DNA from 2 places in the Sporosarcina sp. FSL K6-6792 genome. Region 1 is predicted to be linked to the other one. Evidence: a T-box and tRNA genes for the amino acid it is inferred to sense, from the RefSeq annotation. Region 1 holds a T-box; the other holds one or more tRNA genes.
The links. The T-box of region 1 lies ahead of leuS (leucine--tRNA ligase). A T-box ahead of a tRNA ligase gene usually reads a tRNA of that ligase, here a tRNA-Leu.

Region 1 (3,379 bases):
ATATGTTGGTGAGAATAAAGAATTCGAACGTCAGGTACTATCAGGTGAAATTGAAGTTGAGTTGACGCCGCAGGGAACACTTGCAGAAAAGATTCGTGCAGGTGGCGCTGGTATACCGGCATTCTTCACGCCGGCTGGTGTTGGAACGCTCGTTGCGGAAGGGAAAGAGATCCGTGTCTATGATGGTAAAGAGTATGTTCTTGAAGAGGCGCTTCGTGCGGACTTCTCACTTATTCGTGCAGCAAAAGCCGACAAGTTCGGCAATTTGATTTACAACAAGACCGCACAAAACTTCAATCCAATGATGGCGGCTGCAGGGAAATTCACAATTGCAGAGGTGGAGGAAATCGTGGAAACGGGCGATCTTGATCCAATGACGATTCATACACCTAGCATTTATGTCCAAGGACTTCTGCAGGCGCAACAAGAAAAACGAATTGAGCGTCTGACGACTCGCTAAGGAAAGGGGAATTGTGATATGGGAGAAGTGAATGTAAGGGAACGAATCGCAAGACGGGCTGAAAAGGAAATCGAGGACGGCAACTACGTCAATCTTGGAATTGGTATGCCAACGCTCGTTGCTAATTATATTTCACCTGAAAAAACAGTCGTACTTCAATCAGAAAATGGATTGTTAGGTATTGGACCTTATCCGGCTGCTGATGAAGTTGATCCGGATCTCATTAACGCGGGAAAAGAAACTGTTACCTCTATTCCAGGTTCAGCATACTTTAACAGTGCTGAATCATTCGCGATGATTCGCGGAGGGCATGTCGATGTTGCCATACTTGGCGCGATGGAAGTGTCTGAAAAAGGGGACTTGGCTAACTGGATGATTCCTGGCAAGATGATCAAAGGAATGGGCGGTGCGATGGATCTTGTTCATGGCGCGCGAAAAATTATCGTTATTATGGATCACGTTGCGAAAGACGGCTCTGCGAAGATTAAGAAAGAATGTTCACTTCCGTTAACAGGAAAAGCGGTCGTCCATAAAATCATTACAGAACGCGCATTGATTGACGTGACAGCCGATGGACTGGAATTGAAAGAAGTGTTCGAAGGATTCACTATTCAAGAAGTCATTGATTCGACAGAAGCGGTGTTAATTGTGAAGGATGTTATTGAAGGCGTAAAATGATTGTTGTTAAAGTGGCATGATTCGGGTAAACTAATAGCAATAGCTTTGGTGTTGAAGAGGAGTAGTAATCTTTACTGTCGTTTATTAGAGAGCAGGCGGTTGGTGGAAGCCTGTACGATAGAGATGAACTCGCCTTGGAGCCTGCATTGGTGAATTATTTGATTTATTAACCCGTGCCGTTTTCCGCGTTAAGGAGTCAAGTTGGGCGGCTTTGTCGTCAATTTGGGTGGCACCGCGGGAATTATACTACTCTCGTCCCTTATCTTTTTAAGGGACGGGAGTTTTTTGTTTTTAGTGCTTTTCTATTTATCAAGGAGGAATTTTAAATGAGTTATAATCACGGACAAATTGAGAAGAAGTGGCAACAGTACTGGAAAGACAATAAAACATTCAAAATGATGGATGATCCGTCTAAACCGAAATTTTTTGCGCTTGATATGTTTCCATATCCATCAGGTGCTGGACTACACGTCGGGCATCCGCTTGGCTATATCGCGACAGATATTTTGAGTTCATTCAAACGGAAGCAGGGCTATAACGTCCTGCATCCAATGGGCTGGGATGCATTTGGCCTTCCTGCTGAGCAATACGCGCTTGATACAGGTAATGATCCTGCCGAATTCACAGCGAAAAATATCGCAACGTTCAAGCGTCAAATGAATGATCTTGGTTTTTCTTATGACTGGGACCGTGAAATTAATACGACAGATCCATCTTATTACAAGTGGACGCAATGGATTTTCATCCAACTTTACAATAAAGGCTTAGCTTACGTCGATGAAGTAGCTGTTAACTGGTGTCCAGCACTAGGTACGGTTCTTGCGAATGAAGAAGTAATCGATGGCAAGTCAGAACGTGGCGGCCACCCGGTTGAGCGTCGTCCAATGCGCCAATGGGTATTGCGAATTACAAATTATGCAGACCGTCTTCTTGGGGATCTTGATGAACTTGATTGGCCGGAAAGCTTGAAAGACATGCAACGTAATTGGATTGGTCGTTCTGAAGGGGCACAGCTTACGTTTGACATCGACGGAACAGATCTGTCGTTTGAAGCATTCACAACACGTCCAGATACGATTTTTGGGGCGACGTATGCAGTGCTTGCACCAGAATTAAAACTTGTTGAAAAAGTGACGACTGCAGAACAAAAGGATGCAGTTGAAAAATACCTAAACGAAGTGAAGATGAAGAGTGATCTTGAACGTACAGATCTTGCAAAAGAGAAGACGGGTGTCTTTACGGGAGCTTACGCAATTAACCCTGCAAGCGGCGAGAAGATGCCAATCTGGATTGCTGATTATGTTCTGGCTACTTACGGAACAGGCGCAATCATGGCGGTTCCAGCACATGATGAGCGTGACTATGAGTTTGCAAAAGAATTTGACCTACCAATTATTGAAGTTGTAGCAGGCGGCGACGTTTCTACAGAAGTATATGTTGGAGATGGAAAACACGTCAATTCAGGTTTCCTTGATGGATTACTCAAAGATGAAGCAATCGAAAAAGCAATCGCATGGTTTGTTGAAAAAGGCAAAGGCGATAAAAAAGTTACATTCCGTCTTCGTGACTGGTTGTTCTCAAGACAACGTTACTGGGGCGAGCCGATTCCAATTATCCATTGGGAAGATGGCACAATGACACCTGTTGAAGAAGCAGATTTACCGCTCGTATTACCAGTAACGGATAATATTAAACCAAGCGGAACGGGCGAGTCACCACTTGCAAACATCGATGAATGGATAAATGTGACTCATCCAGAAACAGGGATGAAAGGTCGTCGCGAAACGAACACGATGCCACAATGGGCGGGTAGCTGCTGGTATTACTTGCGTTACATCGATCCGGATAACGATGAAATGATCATCGATCCTGAACTTGCGAAACGCTGGTTGCCTGTAGATATCTACGTAGGTGGAGCAGAACACGCGGTTCTACATCTGCTTTACGCACGATTCTGGCATAAAGTGCTTTATGATATCGGAGTTGTTCATACGAAAGAGCCATTCCAAAAGCTATTCAACCAAGGGATGATACTTGGTGAAGGTAATGAGAAGATGTCGAAATCAAAAGGCAATGTAGTTAATCCAGATGATATCGTTCATTCACACGGAGCTGATTCACTTCGCCTTTATGAAATGTTCATGGGGCCTTTGGAAGGTTCAAAAGCATGGACGACGAATGGTCTTGACGGTGCTCGTCGTTTCCTAGATCGTATCTGGCGCCTGTTCGTCAATGAAGATG
Region 2 (3,379 bases), 410 kb from region 1:
GGATGCGAAGCGATATTCAGGCTTACGGTGAAAGGCATCCCCAAAGCGTCAAGCGTTCTACAATCCACACCCCGAATTACAACTCTCTCCTTATTGAGCGCCACAGTAGATTCAATGCGATTCTTTAATTCAACATATATAGTTAGAATTTAAGTGAACTAGAAAACTATATATAAACAAATTAAAAAGTAGCTTTACAAGTTCATTAAGAACTTGTAAAGCTACTTTTATGTATGACCCCTACGGGATTCGAACCCGTGATACCGCCGTGAAAGGGCGGTGTCTTAACCGCTTGACCAAGGGGCCAAATTATATATGGCGGAGAAGGAGGGATTCGAACCCTCGCACCGCTTTCGCGATCTATACCCTTAGCAGGGGCACCTCTTGAGCCGCTTGAGTACTTCCCCATATATAAATGGCTCCGCAGGTAGGACTCGAACCTACGACCGATCGGTTAACAGCCGATTGCTCTACCACTGAGCTACTGCGGAATGGTGGGCCTAAATGGACTCGAACCATCGACCTCACGCTTATCAGGCGTGCGCTCTAACCAGCTGAGCTATAGGCCCTTTTTGGAGCGAGTGAAGGGAATCGAACCCTCATCATCAGCTTGGAAGGCTGAGGTTTTACCACTAAACTACACTCGCATAACAATGGTGGCTCAGGACGGAATCGAACCGCCGACACAAGGATTTTCAGTCCTTTGCTCTACCGACTGAGCTACTGAGCCACGTATTTAGTTTACATTAAGTCGTTAACTTATTCTAAACCTTATAGTATTAATAAAAATGGCGGTCCCGACCGGGATCGAACCGGCGATCTCCTGCGTGACAGGCAGGCATGTTAACCGCTACACCACGGGACCATTTGGTTGCGGGGACAGGATTTGAACCTGTGACCTTCGGGTTATGAGCCCGACGAGATACCACTTCTCCACCCCGCGACAACAATATAAGTACTATTTAATTTCACCACTAGTTAAAAATGGAGGAGGTAGAGGGATTCGAACCCCCGCGGGATTTGACTCCCCTGTCGGTTTTCAAGACCGATCCCTTCAGCCGGGCTTGGGTATACCTCCATGGCTGTATATAATAGTGGTGGACCTTGCAGGACTCGAACCTGCGACCGGACGGTTATGAGCCGTCTGCTCTAACCAACTGAGCTAAAGGTCCTTTAAGATGGCGGCAGAGGGGATCGAACCCCCGACCTCACGGGTATGAACCGTACGCTCTAGCCAGCTGAGCTACGCCGCCAGGATCTTTATTGAAATTGTGTTGGTGGAGCCTAGCGGGATCGAACCGCTGACCTCCTGCGTGCAAGGCAGGCGCTCTCCCAGCTGAGCTAAGGCCCCATTATAGCTGGCAATTATTAAAGCACAAATCTACTTAAAATGGTATATTCTTTAAGCGGCGAATCTGCTTAAAAAGCTTAATGGTCGGGAAGACAGGATTCGAACCTGCGACCCCTTGGTCCCAAACCAAGTGCTCTACCAAGCTGAGCTACGTCCCGAAGAATTATAAAGTTTAAAAACATAATGGTGCGCCCGGCAGAAGTCGAATCCACAACCTCCTGATCCGTAGTCAGGTGCTCTATCCAATTGAGCTACGAGCGCATATAAGTTAAAAGTTATTAATGCCGAGAACCGGAATCGAACCGGTACGGTAGTCACCTACCGCAGGATTTTAAGTCCTGTGCGTCTGCCAGTTCCGCCACCCCGGCAAAAATATGGAGCGGAAGACGGGATTCGAACCCGCGACCCCGACCTTGGCAAGGTCGTATTCTACCACTGAACTACTTCCGCATTATAAGTGCGGGTAAAGGGAGTCGAACCCCCACGCCCGAAGGCACTAGATCCTAAGTCTAGCGCGTCTGCCAGTTCCGCCATACCCGCAATATAAATTATGACACTAAGTCATAAAAATGGTGAGCCATGCAGGATTCGAACCTGCGACCCTCTGATTAAAAGTCAGATGCTCTACCAACTGAGCTAATGGCTCGAAAAGTGGTGCCGGAGAAAGGACTTGAACCCTCAACCTACTGATTACAAGTCAGTTGCTCTACCAGTTGAGCTACTCCGGCTAATAGTTTTCATTATAAATAAAATGGTGGAGGATGACGGGCTCGAACCGCCGACCCCCTGCTTGTAAGGCAGGTGCTCTCCCAGCTGAGCTAATCCTCCTGGGTATAAGTGCGACAAACTTCAGTTGTTTGTCCTATTCATAAACCTATGTAATAATTGTTACAAGACCGGCGACGTCCTACTCTCACAGGGGGAAACCCCCAACTACCATCGGCGCTGAAGAGCTTAACTTCCGTGTTCGGGATGGGAACGGGTGTGACCTCTTCGCAATCGTCACCAGACTTGTATGATCTTTTCTCAAAGACAATAATTATTATAACATATCATCTAATTAATTGCAAGTACTTTTTTTATGAACGGTACTTATTCGCTCAAAACTGAATAAAACAGACATTGTGCTACACAGAATCAGGGTAATCAAGCCCTTTTCAAAATTGGTTAAGTCCTCGATCGATTAGTATCCGTCAGCTCCACACGTCGCCGTGCTTCCACCCCAGACCTATCAACCTCATCTTCTTTGAGGGATCTTACTTACTTGCGTAATGGGAAATCTCATCTCGAGGGGGGCTTCATGCTTAGATGCTTTCAGCATTTATCCCGTCCATACATAGCTACCCAGCGATGCCTTTGGCAAGACAACTGGTACACCAGAGGTATGTCCATCCCGGTCCTCTCGTACTAAGGACAGCTCCTCTCAAATTTCCTGCGCCCGCGACGGATAGGGACCGAACTGTCTCACGACGTTCTGAACCCAGCTCGCGTACCGCTTTAATGGGCGAACAGCCCAACCCTTGGGACCGACTACAGCCCCAGGATGCGATGAGCCGACATCGAGGTGCCAAACCTCCCCGTCGATGTGGACTCTTGGGGGAGATAAGCCTGTTATCCCCGGGGTAGCTTTTATCCGTTGAGCGATGGCCCTTCCATGCGGAACCACCGGATCACTAAGCCCGTCTTTCGACCCTGCTCGACTTGTAGGTCTCGCAGTCAAGCTCCCTTATGCCTTTGCACTCTACGAATGATGTCCAACCATTCTGAGGGAACCTTTGGGCGCCTCCGTTACTCTTTAGGAGGCGACCGCCCCAGTCAAACTGCCCGCCTGACACTGTCTCCTGCCCCGATAAGGGGCATGGGTTAGAAGTCCAATACAGCCAGGGTAGTATCCCACCAACGCCTCATCCGAAGCTAGCGCTCCGGAATCCAAGGCTCCTACCTATCCTGTACAGGCTGCACCGGAATTCAATATCAGGTTACAGTAAAGCTCCACGGGGTCTTTCCGTCCTGTCGCGGGTAACCTGC

Region 2: it encodes a tRNA-Leu, which carries the amino acid that the T-box ahead of leuS (leucine--tRNA ligase) is inferred to sense. The anticodon was not compared.

The regions. Positions count from the first base shown of each region.
Region 1 covers NZ_JBBOSA010000001.1:1,470,367-1,473,745, reverse strand. Annotated here, with positions in the region: gene MKZ26_RS07010 (CoA transferase subunit A) at 1-460, shown strand, start outside; gene MKZ26_RS07005 (3-oxoacid CoA-transferase subunit B) at 479-1,138, shown strand; T-box leader at 1,181-1,401, shown strand; gene leuS (leucine--tRNA ligase) at 1,465-3,379, shown strand, end outside.
Region 2 covers NZ_JBBOSA010000001.1:1,876,958-1,880,336, forward strand. Annotated here, with positions in the region: tRNA gene MKZ26_RS08970 (tRNA-Glu) at 235-306, opposite strand; tRNA gene MKZ26_RS08975 (tRNA-Ser) at 317-407, opposite strand; tRNA gene MKZ26_RS08980 (tRNA-Asn) at 417-491, opposite strand; tRNA gene MKZ26_RS08985 (tRNA-Ile) at 493-569, opposite strand; tRNA gene MKZ26_RS08990 (tRNA-Gly) at 574-647, opposite strand; tRNA gene MKZ26_RS08995 (tRNA-Phe) at 655-730, opposite strand; tRNA gene MKZ26_RS09000 (tRNA-Asp) at 790-865, opposite strand; tRNA gene MKZ26_RS09005 (tRNA-Met) at 869-943, opposite strand; tRNA gene MKZ26_RS09010 (tRNA-Ser) at 986-1,078, opposite strand; tRNA gene MKZ26_RS09015 (tRNA-Ile) at 1,096-1,172, opposite strand; tRNA gene MKZ26_RS09020 (tRNA-Met) at 1,180-1,253, opposite strand; tRNA gene MKZ26_RS09025 (tRNA-Ala) at 1,276-1,351, opposite strand; tRNA gene MKZ26_RS09030 (tRNA-Pro) at 1,433-1,509, opposite strand; tRNA gene MKZ26_RS09035 (tRNA-Arg) at 1,536-1,612, opposite strand; tRNA gene MKZ26_RS09040 (tRNA-Leu) at 1,634-1,719, opposite strand; tRNA gene MKZ26_RS09045 (tRNA-Gly) at 1,727-1,801, opposite strand; tRNA gene MKZ26_RS09050 (tRNA-Leu) at 1,810-1,891, opposite strand; tRNA gene MKZ26_RS09055 (tRNA-Lys) at 1,922-1,997, opposite strand; tRNA gene MKZ26_RS09060 (tRNA-Thr) at 2,004-2,079, opposite strand; tRNA gene MKZ26_RS09065 (tRNA-Val) at 2,104-2,179, opposite strand; rRNA gene rrf (5S ribosomal RNA) at 2,246-2,361, opposite strand; rRNA gene MKZ26_RS09075 (23S ribosomal RNA) at 2,515-3,379, opposite strand, start outside.